Regions from separate parts of the Microbacterium sp. DMC48 genome, predicted to be linked through region 2. Evidence: predicted binding sites of a transcription regulator. Region 2 holds the regulator's gene; the other holds the start of a gene.
The links. Region 2 encodes HrcA, which represses chaperone genes, less so after heat shock. Its sites were predicted from a motif close to TTNGCACTCGNNNNNNNCGAGTGCNAA; they were not measured.

Region 1 (7,261 bases), on a different contig from region 2:
GGCCGCAGGCATGGCTACGGTCTTTTACGCGATGCGGAAGACCAGCTCGAGAAGTCTCTCCCCATCGCCACTCTTTACGCCGCGCTGGAATCCATGGCGAGTAAGGGCTGGATTCTTCCCGACGGTGAGGAAGTCGTGCACAAGCGCACGCGGCGTTACTACGTGCTGTCCACAGACGGCATGCAGATACTGAAGCGCCGCGCCGACCAGCTCGCAGCTCAGGCTCAGCTAGCTCAGCGACGACTTCGGGAAGTTAACGGGAAGGCGGTCACGGCATGAGCACGATCGAGCGCGATGTCGAACGGATGCTTCGCTGGTACCCGCGGAGGTGGCGCGAAACGCACGGGGCTGCGCTCATTGAATTGCATATGGAGCGTTGTGATCACTCCGACTCCACACAGCTCAGCCAAGAAGAGCGGGCGGCGATGCGAGCTGCTGGTCTCTTCGAGCGCACTCGCCATATCCTCCCGATTGCCGCGTCTGCGCTCGGAACGGTTGCGCTCGCGGTGGGGTACATCCTTGCGTTGGGCGGTAACAACGCGGTAGGTAATCCGCTGTGGCTCTTCGTCGGTCCGCTCCTGCTCAGTGTGTCGGTCTGGAGTCTTCGTGCAGCTACTGACTGGCGATGGAGCGTCCGCACCGTTGTGCCGGCGCTCGCGTCTGCATTCGCGGCGCTCGCGGCCTTGGCGACCCTCAACCTTGCAGCTCTTCGAGACGGCGGCGGCGTCATCCCAAACGTGGAGAGCCTGTGGGCGGTGGGCGCATTGAGTGCTGCATTCGTCGGCATTGCCGTGGCCGTAGCGACCGCGCCGAGTCTTCAGCGCGGCGGAATGACACGGGACTGGGCCCTCACTATCGGCTTCGTCGCTGGTTTCCTCGGCACGGTGCCCCTCTACCTCGGCCTGCTCGCCGCACCTGCCGGCGTGCTAACCGGTGTCATCCTGTGCGGGATCGCCATCCGCTCTGCGGCTCGTAGCCGCCGCGGAGCCGCGATCGTGGACGAGCGCCGAGCGGAGCCCGCCTAAGCGCCCGCTCGTCGAACGACACAGACACCAGACGCGAACTCGATTCAGCCGAGGCTGACCGACTGATAGTAGGCGACGGCTGCCCAGACGAGCACGCCCACGCCGATCATCAGAGTGCCGACGCCGACGAACTGCCAGATGACGAGTCGGCGCTCGGGGGCGGGGAGGTCGCGAAAGGCCATGCGGTGATCGTAGCGAGTCCGCTGCGTCCATCGCGTGTCCATCGCGTTATCCACGGCGATGCGCTCGGCATCCGCCGGCTCGCACCCCTAGATTCGATTCCGTGGACGAGCACGAGCCGCGTACCGAACCCGACACCGTCACCGAAGCGATCTGCATTCTGGGCTACGACTGACCGGTCGGCTCCTCTCCCACGCGCCCGGCTAGGCTGAGGAGTCGTGACCGCACCGACGACGCCCCGGCTTCCCGCCGGTGTGGCTCTCGGTGGTGCCGTGCTGGTCGGCGTGCTGACGGCGCTCCAAGCCCGCATCAACGGGCAACTCGGTCTGCGCATCGGTGACGGGCTCGTCGCCGCGGTCATCTCCTTCGGGTCGGGCCTCCTGGTGCTGGCTGTGGTGTCGGCGCTGCTGCCGACGGGCCGCCGAGGTTTCGGCGCTCTGGTCGCCGGCATCCGGGCGCGCACGATCCCGTGGTGGATGCTGGCAGGCGGCCTCGCCGGAGCGCTCACCGTCGCAACGCAAGGCCTCGCCGTCGCCGTGATCGGCGTTTCCCTGTTCACTGTCGGGGTCGTGGCCGGACAGACACTGAACGGCCTGGTGCTCGACCGCGTCGGCTACGGCCCGGCGGGCGTCGTCGCGGTCACCATGCCACGCATCGCGGGCGGCGCGCTGGCCCTCATCGCCGTCGGTATCTCGTTGCAGGGCGGCGTGGTGGAGCGCGTGCCCTTGTGGATGCTGGTGCTGCCCTTTCTGGCCGGTGTCGGCATCGCGTGGCAGCAGGCGACAAACGGGCGGCTGCGCCAGCGCGTCGGGACGCCGTTGACCGCGACCTTCGTCAATTTCTTCGGTGGAACGGTGGTCCTCGCCATCGCGGCCATCGTTCACGTCGCCGTCGTCGGCGCGCCCCGCGCACTGCCGACCGAGGCGTGGCTCTACCTCGGCGGCGTGGTCGGGGTGATCTACATCTTCCTGTCGGCGGCGCTCGTCGCGCACACGGGCGTGCTGCTGCTCGGCCTCGGCGTCGTGGTCGGCCAGCTCGCCACTGCATTCGCCCTCGACGCCGTGTGGCCCGCCGATGCCGGGCCCGGCTGGGGAACGGAGCTGTTGATGGTCGTGGTAGCCGCAAGCTCGGTCGTCGTCGCCCTCGCCCCCTGGCGGCGACAGCGACACTGATCGGCCGCCAGGGCCCGTCAGCTCTTCTTCTTGTCTTTCTTCGCGCCGGTCTTCGTCGCCCCGCCGTCCTTGTCCGCCGCCTTCGCGGAGGCGGGCATGCGGCTCAGATGTGCGCGCGGATCGACGCTCTTGCGCCGGCCGGGACGTGCGCCGCTGGGCTTGCCGCCGACATACAGCCAGCCGAGCAGTTCCTCGTCCTTCGTGAGTCCGTGCGCCTTGGCGACCGCCTTGGCTCGCGTGTAATGACCGGTGCGCCAGATGACGCCCCAGCCCGCCTCATCCAGCAGGAGGCTGAGCACATGGGCGACGCCCGAGGCAACCGCCTCCTGCTCCCAGCGCGGAACCTTCTCGCTCTTGCGGTAGCTGGCGACCACGGCGAGGAGCAGCGGGGCGCGCAGAGGCTTCGTCGACGGCTTGTCGTCGCCCTCGGCCTTGGCGATCGCGGCGCCGAGCGTCGCCCGGTCATCTCCGCGCAGCTCGATCACACGCCACGGTCGCAGCGAGGAGTGGTCAGCGACCCGCCCCGCTGCCGCGATCAGGGTGAGAAGCTCGGCGCGGGCGGGCGCGGCATCCGTCACCTTCGACCAGGAGCGACGGTTTCGCACCGCCGCCAGTGCGGGATAATCCGTGACCGTCTCGATCACGACGCGTCCGCCTCCGGGGCCGGGGTGAACGACAGTGACAGCGAGTTCATGCAGTACCGGTCGCCGGTGGGCGTGCCGAAGCCGTCGGGGAAGACATGTCCGAGATGCGAGCCGCAGTTCGCGCAGCGCACCTCGGTGCGGACCATGCCGTGGCTGCGGTCTTCGATCAGCTCGACGGCCTCGGGGCGCACCGACTCGTAGAAGCTCGGCCACCCGCAGTGCGAGTCGAACTTCGTTCCACTCTGGAACAGTTCGGCGCCGCAGGCGGCGCACGTGTAGAGACCGGCGCGGCTCTCGTCGAGCAGCTCGCCGGTCCAGGCGCGCTCGGTACCCGCCTGGCGGAGCACCGCGTACTGTTCGGCGGTGAGTTCCGAACGCCACTCGTCGTCGGTCTTGGTCACGCGGTAGGTCATGTCTGGCTCCTTACTCCACCCACCATTCAACCCGACGCAGGCCGCGGTCGGCTCGGCCCGCGAGAATGTCACCCATGAGTTCCCTCCCAGAATCGGTGTCGGCCCGCTATGGCCGGTTCGCCCGCGAGGAGGCTCCCGGACGTTCCGCGCTGTACGGCGAGTGGGCCGCCGGAGTCGCGGCGGATGCCGAGGCGCAGGAGGTGCTCGGTCGGATCGCGCCTTCTCATCGTCAGCCCCCGCTCGTCTTCGCCGCCGCTCGGATGCTCGGATCCGGCGAAGGCGGGTACCGCGAGTGGCGGCAATGGGTGCTCGCCCACGGCGACGAGCTGGTCGCGGAATGCGGGGCGCGCTCTCTGCAGACCAACGAACCCCTCCGGTGCGCCGCCCTGCTGCCCGCGCTTGCGGGCATCGACGGGCCGATCGCGCTGCTCGAGGTCGGAGCGAGCGCGGGACTGTGCCTCTACCCCGACCGCTACTCGTACCGGTATCGAGGCGTCGCCGGCGAGATCGTGCTCGATCCCCCCGACGGGGCGTCGTCGGTCGTGCTCGAGAGCGAGCTGCGCGGTCAGCACGTGCCCCCGTTGCGGCATCCGGAGATCGTCTGGCGGGCGGGCATCGATCTCGCGCCACTGGATCCGGCCGACCCCGCCACCGAGGCGTGGTTGACGGCTCTCGTCTGGCCGGGCGAGACCGGACGCGCGGATCGGGTGCGTTCCGCGCTGCGCATCGCGGCGGCGGACCCGCCCCTCATGTTCGCGGGAGACGGCGTCGAACAGCTCGCCCGCGCGGCCGCGGCGGCGCCGCGGGAGACGACACTCGTCGTTCAGACGCCGGGTGTCCTGGCCCATCTCGGATGGCATGCGCGACACGCGTTGATCGAGGCGGCATCCGCCGCAGGACGATGGATCACCCTCGATGCCCCCGCTCTCCACGAGGGCTGGCGCGGTGGCGCGCCGGCGACGTGTGCGGCGGAGGGCTTCGCGCTCGCACGAGACGGCATCGTCCTCGGCCGTGCCGATCCTCTTGGGCGATGGCTGGAGTGGCATCCCGGCGGGTGCGGCTGACGGGGTTAGCGTGAGGACGTGCCCCTCTCCGACCGCGATCGTCTCCTCCTCGACTTCGAGTCGCGGTGGATCGCACACGACGCCGTGAAGGAGGAGGCCATCCGCGCCGAACTCGACCTGGCGCCGGCCCGGTACTACCAGCTGCTCGCCCGCATCATCGATCAACCGGATGCCGCGGCGCACGACGCCATGCTGGTGCACCGTCTGCGCCGGCTCCGCGACGCGCGCGAGAGCGAGCGCGAGGGACGCGCGGCCGTTCCCGCCGTCCGCACGGGAACAGGCCGATAGCATTCTGGGGTGCCGAGTACGCCCCCGCAGAAAGACCGCTTCGATGATCTCGCCCTCGAGGGAGGGCGCATCGGTGCTCACCGCGCCGAGAATCCGCGTCTGCGAGGCGGAGCCGTGGTGCTGTGGTCGATCATCGCGATCGTCGTTCTGGTCGCGGTCGGCATCTTCGGCACGCTGATCGCCACTGGCCGCGTCACCCTCTTTCCCACGCCGAGCGCCACGCCGACGACCATCGCGACCGCCGAGCCGGTCATCGACACGTCCTACGCGGTGATGGTCCTCAATGCGACGACGCAGTCGGGTCTGGCCGGCTCCCTCGCGCAGACCATCGTCGCGGCCGGATGGGCGTCCGACAGAGTCACCGCCGGCGACGCCAGCTCCAAGGACTTCCCGACCACGACGGTCTTCTACTCCGACCCCGCCGAAGAAGGGGCGGCGCGCGGCCTCGCCCAGGTGATCGGCGGCGCGGCGGTGACCCTCAGCGACGCCTACGCCTCTCTTGCGGGTGGCGACGGCAGCAAGCTCCTCGTCGTCGTCATCGGCGCGGATCGCACGGATGCCGGAGCCACTCCGGCCGGATGACCCCACCGCCCGGTGATCACGAGCGTGGTCATGAGCGCCGAGCGTGTTTCGCGCGTGTGAACAGTTCGATGCGCCCGTGTCAACAGTTGCCGGAACGGCGATTTCGCCGCTCTCGCGCTGGTTAGCATTGCGACGTCCCACCGCAGCATCAGGAGATTCGCATGGCCCAAGGCACCGTCAAGTGGTTCAACGCCGAGAAGGGTTTCGGCTTCATCACCGTGGCCGACGGCCAGGACGTGTTCGTCCACTACTCCAACATCGACATGTCGGGATTCCGCGTCCTGGAGGAGGGGCAGACGGTCGAGTTCACCGTCGGAGCCGGTCAGAAGGGCCCCCAGGCCGAGTCGGTCCGCGTCGTCGCCTGACGCCGTCCGGCCCTCCCATCGCGCCCGCTCGGCGCGGCTTGCACTCGTCATGCCAGAGTGCCAGAATGAGTTAGCACTCAATCATCGCGAGTGCTAAAGACTCATCCTCACGTCCGGGAGGGACGACACACTTATGGCAAAGATCATCGCTTTCGACGAGGAGGCCCGCCGTGGCCTCGAGCGTGGCCTGAACATCCTGGCCGACGCCGTCAAGGTGACCCTGGGCCCGCGCGGTCGCAACGTCGTGCTCGAGAAGAAGTGGGGCGCCCCCACGATCACGAACGACGGTGTCTCGATCGCCAAGGAGATCGAGCTCGACGACCCGTACGAGAAGATCGGCGCGGAGCTCGTCAAGGAGGTCGCCAAGAAGACGGACGACGTCGCCGGTGACGGCACCACGACGGCCACCGTCCTCGCCCAGGCCCTCGTGCGCGAAGGTCTGCGCAACGTCGCAGCCGGCGCCGACCCCATCTCCCTGAAGAAGGGCATCGAGAAGGCCGTCAAGGCGCTCTCCGACGAGCTGCTCGCGTCCGCCAAGGAGGTCGAGACCAAGGAGGAGATCGCCGCCACGGCATCCATCTCCGCCGCAGACCCCGAGATCGGCGAGCTCATCGCCGAGGCGATCGACAAGGTCGGCAAGGAAGGCGTCGTCACCGTCGAGGAGTCGAACACGTTCGGCACCGAGCTCGAGCTCACCGAGGGCATGCGCTTCGACAAGGGCTACATCAACCCCTACTTCGTCACGGACCCGGAGCGCCAGGAGGCCGTCTTCGAGGACCCGTACATCCTCATCGCGAACCAGAAGATCTCCAACATCAAGGACCTGCTGCCGATCGTCGACAAGGTGATCCAGGAGGGCAAGGAGCTCGTCATCATCGCCGAGGACGTCGAGGGTGAGGCTCTCGCGACCCTCGTGCTCAACAAGATCCGCGGCATCTTCAAGTCGGTGGCCGTCAAGGCTCCCGGCTTCGGCGACCGTCGCAAGGCCCAGCTGCAGGACATCGCGATCCTCACCGGCGGCCAGGTCATCACGGAGGAGGTCGGTCTCAAGCTCGAGAACGCCACCACCGACCTGCTCGGCAAGGCCCGCAAGGTCATCGTCACCAAGGACGAGACCACGATCGTCGAGGGCGCCGGTGAGTCGGCGCAGATCGAGGGTCGCGTGACGCAGATCAAGCGCGAGATCGAGAACACCGACAGCGACTACGACCGCGAGAAGCTCCAGGAGCGTCTCGCCAAGCTCGCCGGCGGCGTCGCCGTCATCAAGGCGGGCGCGGCCACCGAGGTCGAGCTCAAGGAGCGCAAGCACCGCATCGAGGATGCCGTCCGCAACGCCAAGGCGGCCGTCGAGGAAGGCATCGTCCCCGGTGGTGGCGTGGCCCTCATCCAGGCCGGCAAGAACGCGTTCGCCAAGCTCGAGCTCACCGGTGACGAGGCCACGGGTGCGAACATCGTCAAGGTCGCCATCGAGGCGCCCCTGAAGCAGATCGCGCTCAACGCCGGCCTCGAGCCGGGCGTCGTCGCCAAC
Region 2 (7,261 bases):
CGTGCGACGCCCTTGATGGCCTTGTCGTCGCTCCAGCGCGATACGCTGCGCGCGCCCTGCCACGGCACGATCTCGTCGACGCCGAGCTCGGTTGCCGCCTGCACCGCGAGCTCGTCGCGGTCGCCTTTCGCAAGCGCCTGAGCGAGCACGAGGCGCGGGCTGGGTGGCGCGGCGACGGTGCGGGCGGTCACCGTCACCGCGACGCGTTTGGGTGCGGATGCCGCGACGACACCGGTGAGCCAGACGCCGGCACCGTCGCCCACCGTCACCTCTTCGCCGACGCGGACGCGACGCACGACCGCCGCATGATGAGCCTCGGCACCGGCGATGATGATCTCGTCGCCCGGAGCGGCGTCGGCGACGGCGGGCCCGTCCTCCGACGGCTCGTCGACGAGGAAGTGCAGAGCCATCTCAGCCGCGGAACCGGTCGCGCAGCTTCGAGAACATGCCCTGGTGGAACTGCGCCAGGCGGGGAGCCGGGGCCTTCGTCCGCTTGGCGAAGTCCTCGATGAGTGCGCGCTCCTTGGCGTCGAGCTTCGTCGGCGTGACGACCTGCACGCCGACCCGAAGGTCGCCGCGTGTGCCGCCGCGCAGGGGCGTGATGCCGCGGCCCTTGATCGTCAGGACGTCACCGGACTGCACTCCGGAGCGCACCTCGAGGTCGACGTCGCCGTCGAGCGAGGAGATCGTGGTGTGCGTGCCGAGGATCGCATCGGGCATCGACACTTCGAGGGTGGCGAGCAGGTCATCGCCTTCCCGGCTGAAGACCTCGTGGGTGGCGACGGTGACCTCGAGGTAGAGATCGCCGTTCGGACCGCCCGCGGGGCCGACCTCCCCGGAGCCCGGCAGCTGCAGGCGGAGTCCGGTCTCGACGCCCCCGGGGATGTCGACCGAGACCGTCCGCCGCGCGCGGACGCGGCCCTGGCCCTGGCAGCTCGCGCACGGGTAAGGGATCGTGGTGCCGTAGCCCTGGCAGGTGGTGCAGGGCTGAGAGGTGACGACGTTGCCGAGGAGGCTGCGCACGGTGCGCTGCACCTGACCGGATCCGTGGCAGATGTCGCAGGTCGCCGGTTGCGTCCCGGGCTGGCAGCACGATCCCTGGCACGTCTCGCACAGCACCGCCGTGTCGACCTCGATGTCACGGTGGGTCCCGAACACGACGTCGCCGAGATCGAGGGTCACCCGTACCAGCGCATCCTGGCCGCGCTCACGGCGCGAGCGCGGCCGGCCGGCGCGCGCTCCGCCGCCGCCGAAGAAGGTCTCGAAGATGTCGCCGAAGCCGCCGAAACCCGCGCCGCCTCCGCCGAAGGGCGAGCTGTCGCCGCCCATGTCGTAGCGCTGGCGCTGCTCCGGGTCGCTGAGGACGTCGTAGGCGTGGGTCACGAGCTTGAAGCGCTCGGACGCGTCCGCTCCCGGGTTGACATCGGGGTGCAGTTCGCGCGCGAGACGCCGATACGCCTTCTTGATCTCGTCGGGGCTCGCATCGCGGGATACGCCCAGGACTTCGTAGTGGTCGGCCACAATCGCCTTTCCTGCCCTTGCGGGCGCGGGTCGGTGTTCGGGAGCGGATCGCTCAGCGGGACGTGTCGTCCTCGTCGAGCAGTCGGCTCAGATAGTGCGCGACGGCGCGGACCGCCGCGAGGTTGGTGGGGTAGTCCATTCGGGTGGGGCCGAGGAGGCCGACGCGCGCGCGTGCACCCGTCGCGTCGTACTCGCTCGTGAGGACCGAGGCTTCCGTGAGCCCGAAGGGCTCGTTCTCCCGGCCGATGCTCACCGCGAGTCCCTGGTCGTCGGCGACCATCTCGCCCATCAGACGCAGCAGGGTGACCTGCTCCTCGATGGCCTCCAGCAGCGGGTAGATGCTCCCGCGGAAGTCGCTCTCGCGCCGCGCGAGTGTCGCGCTCCCGGCCATCACGAGCCGGTCCTGGCGGAAGTCCTCCAGTTCCTCGCCGACGATCCGCGCGACGGTGCGCAGCGCGGCATCGATGCGGGTGCCGTCGGGGGCTGACGCCGAGAGTTCGACGATCGCGGCCGCAGCCTCCGCGACGGGCTTGCCCGTGACCAGCCGCGAGATCGCCGTCTTGACCTGCTGGGCGGCCTCTTCGGTGAGTTCCTCGGCGAGGAAGGCCACGCGCTGGGAGACCCGGCCGGTGTCGGTGACGACGATGACGACGACGCGTGCTCCGCCCAGGTGCACGAACTCGACGTGAGTGACGTTCGCGCGGGCGAATGACGGGTACTGCACGATGGCGACCTGGCCGGTGAGCTGTGTGAGGGCGCGCACGGTGCGCATCAAGAGTTCGTCGAGGTCGCCCGGGTCGGTGAGAAACGACGAGATCGCCGAACGCTGCGCCGTCGAGAGCGGGCGCAGCTCGGCGAGATGGTCGACGAACACGCGATATCCCTTGTCGGTGGGCACGCGTCCGGAGGATGTGTGCGGCGCTGCGATGAGCTCCTCGTCCTCCAGGAGCGCCATGTCGTTGCGGATGGTCGCGGCGGACACGCCGAACTGGTGCCGTTCGACGATCGCCTTGCTGCCGACGGGCTCGTGGGTGTCGACGTAGTCCTGCACGATCGCGCGGAGGACCTGCAGGCCGCGTTCCGAGACCATCGCTCCTCCTTATTGGCACTCAGGGTGATCGAGTGCCAATATTACCGCGATCGTGTGCTCAGGCGGTGAGGGCGCGCACCACGGCATCCGCCAGCAGACGTCCACGGCGAGTGAGGACGACGCGACCGCGCACGGCGGATGATCCCTCGATGAGCCCATCGGCGATGAGCGCGGCCACCGCGTGGCGGCCCTCGCCGGTCAGCTCGGCCACCGCGATGCCCTCCGCGATGCGCGAGCGCAGCAGGACGTCCTCGAGTCGCCGTGCGGCGGCATCCGGGCGCTCGCGAGCAGCCGCAGGAGAGGTGCCGGCGGCGAGGCGCTGTGCGTATGCCGCGGGGTGCTTGACGTTCCACCATCGCAGTCCGTCGACATGACTGTGCGCCCCCGGCCCGTAGCCCCACCAGTCCGTGCCGCGCCAGTATGCGAGGTTGTGGCGAGAGCGGTGGGCGGTGTCCGTCGCCCAGTTCGACACCTCGTACCAGCCGAATCCGTTCGCGGCGAACGTCGCGTCGGCCAGCTCGTACATGTCGGCCTGGAGGTCGTCATCCGGTGCGGAGACCTCGCCGCGGCGGATCTGGCGCTCGAGCTTGGTGCCCTCCTCGATGATGAGCGCGTACGCGGAGATGTGATCCGGTCGCAGCGCCACGGCTGCCTCGATCGAGCGGCGCCAGTCGTCCAGCGACTCCCCCGGTGCACCGTAGATCAGATCGACGCTCACGTCGAGGCCCGCCGCGCGTGCCGCGTCGACCGCCGTCTGCACGGCCGCCGGATCGTGGGTGCGGTCGAGGGCGGCGAGCACGTGCGGCACGGCCGACTGCATGCCGATCGACATGCGGGTCACGCCGGCCTCGGCGAGCTCGTGAGCCATCGCGACGGTCACGGTATCGGGATTGGCCTCGACGGTGACCTCGGCATCGGTCGTCAGCGCGAAGGCCGAGCGTATGCCGTCGAGCATCCGGGCCAGATCCCCCGCCGGCAGCAGGGTGGGTGTGCCGCCACCGAAGAACACCGTGGATGCCGCGCGCAGCGGTCCCCGCGCCGACAGTACGTCGCGGGAGAGCGCGATCTCGCGGAGAACCTCGTCGGCGTACGCGTCCTGGCGAGCGCCACGCAGCTCTGTGGCCGTGTAGGTGTTGAAGTCGCAGTAGCCGCAGCGCACGCGGCAGAACGGCACATGCAGGTAGACGCCGAAGTCGCGGGCGGCCTCGATCGTGATGTCCGGCGGCAGCGCGCCGTCGAGCGGAGCGGGATCGCCGAGGGGAAGGGCGGAGCCCATCAGGCCGGCGTCGTGTACAGCGGTGAGAGGGCGCGCAGGTACCCGCGGAAGAGCTCGCGCCGGCGACGCTTCACCAGAGCCGGAACGACGCGGTAGAGCGTGGCGACGGGACGGTCGAAAGCGCGCACCGTGAACCGGACTTCGTCGTTGTCCGCCCAGGTCACGACGAACGATTCCTCGCCACTGACGACGGAGTCCCCGACGGTTCCGAGTGCAAACCCCACGCGTCGCGGCTCTTCGATCGCGTAGATGACGCGCAGCTCACCGTCCGCGTTCATGCCCTTGACATGTCCCCGCACCCGTACGGTCGTTCCCGCCGCGACGTAGGGCGTGCCGTCGGCGTCGAAGCGCTGATCGGCGTCCATGCGGCTCGCCACCGTCGGATTGCCGTCGACGTCGTAGCCGACTCCCGTGTACATCGGGCCGGCAGCCGGACGCACGTCCGAGATCTCCAGCCCCGCACCGCGCAGCGCCGTCCACGACAGCAGCGCGTCGGCCGATGACTCGAAGCGCGCCTTCCCGCTGCCGAGCAGCCAGGAGTCCTCCGCCGGAACGCTGTTCTCGGGCGGATAGCTCATGAGGTCGTGCGCCTGCGTGGCGCCGACGGCGGCATAGTCGACCGTGTCGTCCTGAAAGCTTCCGCGACGCATGATGTCCAGCCTAACCGGGGCGTCCTGCCTACTTCTTGTCCTTGCCCTCGACATCGCCGGAGAGCGCGGCGATGAAGGCTTCCTGGGGCACCTCGACACGACCAACCATCTTCATGCGCTTCTTGCCCTCCTTCTGCTTCTCCAGCAGCTTGCGCTTACGGGTGATGTCGCCGCCGTAGCACTTGGCGAGCACGTCCTTGCGGATGGCTCGGATGTTCTCGCGCGCGATGATGCGTGCGCCGATGGCGGCCTGGATGGGCACCTCGAACTGCTGGCGCGGAATGAGCTTGCGGAGGCGTTCGGTCATCAGAGTGCCGTACGCGTACGCCTTCTCGCGGTGGACGATCGAGCTGAACGCGTCGACCTTCTCACCCTGCAGCAGGATGTCGACCTTGACCAGATCGGCCTCCTGGGATCCGGCGGGCTCGTAATCGAGGCTCGCGTAGCCCTGTGTCTTCGACTTCAGTTGATCGAAGAAGTCGAAGACGATCTCGCCGAGCGGCATGTTGTAGCGCAGCTCGACCCGGTCCTCACTGAGGTATTCCATGCCGAGGAGCGTTCCGCGGCGCTGCTGGCAGAGCTCCATCACCGTGCCCACGTAATCCTTGGGCAACAGGATGCCGACCTTGACGACCGGCTCGGAGACACTCGCGACGCGCCCGTCGGGGTACTCGCTCGGGTTGGTGACCGTGACCGACTCGCCCGTGTCGGTCGTGACCTCGTACGTCACCGAGGGTGCCGTGGTGATGAGGTCGAGGCCGAACTCGCGCGACAGGCGCTCCGTGATGATCTCCAGGTGCAGCAGGCCCAGGAACCCGCAGCGGAATCCGAAGCCCAGGGCGACGGAGGTCTCCGGCTCGTACTGCAGCGAGGCGTCCGACAGCTTCAACTTGTCCAACGCCTCACGCAGGTCGGCGTAGTCGCTGCCGTCGATCGGGTAGATCCCGCTGAACACCATCGGCTTGGGGTCGGTGTAGCCGGCCAGTGCTTCGCTCGCGGGCTTGCGCTGGTTGGTGATCGTGTCGCCGACCTTCGACTGGCGCACGTCCTTCACGCCGGTGATCAGGTAGCCCACTTCGCCGACGCCGAGGCCCCGGGTCGGAACCGGCTCGGGGCTGGAGACACCGATCTCGAGCAGGTCGTGCGTCGCGCGCGTGGACATCATCTGAATGCGCTCGCGCGGCTCGAGCTTGCCGTCGACCATGCGGACGTACGTCACCACGCCGCGGTAGGCATCGTAGACCGAGTCGAAGATCATGGCGCGCGCCGGGGCCGCGGCGTCTCCGACCGGGGCGGGGATGCGCTCGACGATGCGATCGAGCAGCTCCTCCACCCCCATGCCCGTCTTGCCGGACACCCGCAGCACGTCGGCGGGGTCGCCGCCGATGAGGTTCGCAAGCTCTGCGGCGTACTTCTCGGGATCGGCGGCGGGCAGATCGATCTTGTTGAGAACCGGGATGATCTGGAGGTCGTTCTCCAGCGCCAGGTAGAGGTTCGCAAGGGTCTGCGCTTCGATTCCCTGCGCGGCGTCGACCAGGAGGATGGCGCCTTCGCAGGCGGCGAGCGAGCGCGAGACCTCGTATGTGAAGTCCACGTGGCCGGGGGTGTCGATCATGTTCAGTGCGAAGGTGCCCTCGGCGGTGGCCCAGGGCATGCGGACGGCCTGCGACTTGATGGTGATGCCGCGCTCGCGCTCGATGTCCATGCGATCGAGGTACTGCGCACGCATGTCGCGGTCCGAGACCACACCGGTGATCTGCAGCATGCGGTCGGCCAGCGTGGACTTGCCGTGGTCGATGTGGGCGATGATGCAGAAATTGCGGATCAGCTCTGGAGGGGTCGCAGACGGCTCGAGAGGCTTCAGGGCGCGGGGTGACATGTCCCGTGCAGTCTACCGGCGTCTGCAGGGCGGGCCCCGCGCGACCGCGCGCGGGACTTTAGCCTCTCCCTCACGCGACGCGCCAGGGCTGCGCCGGATGAGAAAGAGTTAACCGCCCCTTCTCTTGCCGCCGCGATCCGCGCCACGGAAGCTCGATCTCACGTTCGATGGGACCGGATGTCGTGCGGCGTTCACTTCGGTGAAACCTTTTCGTCTCACAGCCACCTCATCATCGGCACTCAATCACCGAAGAGGACCGCCGTGTATGCGGCTGTCCGCTGTTGCATGCGAAACCAGGGAGAACACGTGTCAGATCCGACACGGGACGCCACGCGTCCCACCGCCGAGAGGCGGAACAGGCGCGCGATCGTCGCCGCCATCACCGCCGGAGCCCTCGCCCTCAGCGGCGCGGGATTCGCGACCATTCCGGCTCAGGCGGCCGTCTCGCCGAACGCCGCCGTGCTGATCAACGAGGTGTACGGCGGGGGCGGCAACTCCGGCGCCACCTACACCCACGACTTCGTCGAGCTCGTGAACGTCTCGTCGGCGCCGGTCAGCCTCGACGGCTGGACGCTGCAGTACGCCGCAGCAGGCGGCGACAAGAAGTTCTCGGCGCAGCCCCTCAGCGGCACCATCGCCGCCGGACACACCTTCCTCGTCCAGGAGGCGAAGGGGCAAGGCGGGACGACGCCCCTTCCGACACCGGATGCCGTCGGCTCGCTCGCGCTGAGCGGGACGACCGGCAAGGTGGCCCTCGTCTCGAATGAGACCATCGTGACCGGACCGAGCGACGCCGACGTCGTCGACTACGTGGCCTGGGGTTCGTCCGCGACCCCCGCGGCCGG

Region 1: groL (chaperonin GroEL) is a predicted target of HrcA. The motif match lies at 5,804-5,830, and genes of this name have one in related genera.

What each region holds. Positions count from the first base shown of each region.
Region 1 covers NZ_JBQUZN010000005.1:320,680-327,940, reverse strand. The annotation lists gene ACT53O_RS10645 (PadR family transcriptional regulator) at 1-279, shown strand, start outside; gene ACT53O_RS10640 (hypothetical protein) at 276-1,025, shown strand; gene ACT53O_RS10635 (hypothetical protein) at 1,070-1,207, opposite strand; gene ACT53O_RS10630 (DMT family transporter) at 1,424-2,377, shown strand; gene ACT53O_RS10625 (nitroreductase family protein) at 2,395-3,021, opposite strand; gene msrB (peptide-methionine (R)-S-oxide reductase MsrB) at 3,018-3,434, opposite strand; gene ACT53O_RS10615 (DUF2332 domain-containing protein) at 3,509-4,498, shown strand; gene ACT53O_RS10610 (DUF3263 domain-containing protein) at 4,517-4,786, shown strand; gene ACT53O_RS10605 (LytR C-terminal domain-containing protein) at 4,796-5,368, shown strand; gene ACT53O_RS10600 (cold-shock protein) at 5,530-5,733, shown strand; gene groL (chaperonin GroEL) at 5,867-7,261, shown strand, end outside.
Region 2 covers NZ_JBQUZN010000004.1:333,617-340,877, reverse strand. The annotation lists gene ACT53O_RS06890 (16S rRNA (uracil(1498)-N(3))-methyltransferase) at 1-410, opposite strand, end outside; gene dnaJ (molecular chaperone DnaJ) at 412-1,521, opposite strand; gene hrcA (heat-inducible transcriptional repressor HrcA) at 1,574-2,611, opposite strand; gene hemW (radical SAM family heme chaperone HemW) at 2,670-3,887, opposite strand; gene ACT53O_RS06870 (DUF1990 family protein) at 3,887-4,537, opposite strand; gene lepA (translation elongation factor 4) at 4,566-6,416, opposite strand; gene ACT53O_RS06860 (ExeM/NucH family extracellular endonuclease) at 6,723-7,261, shown strand, end outside.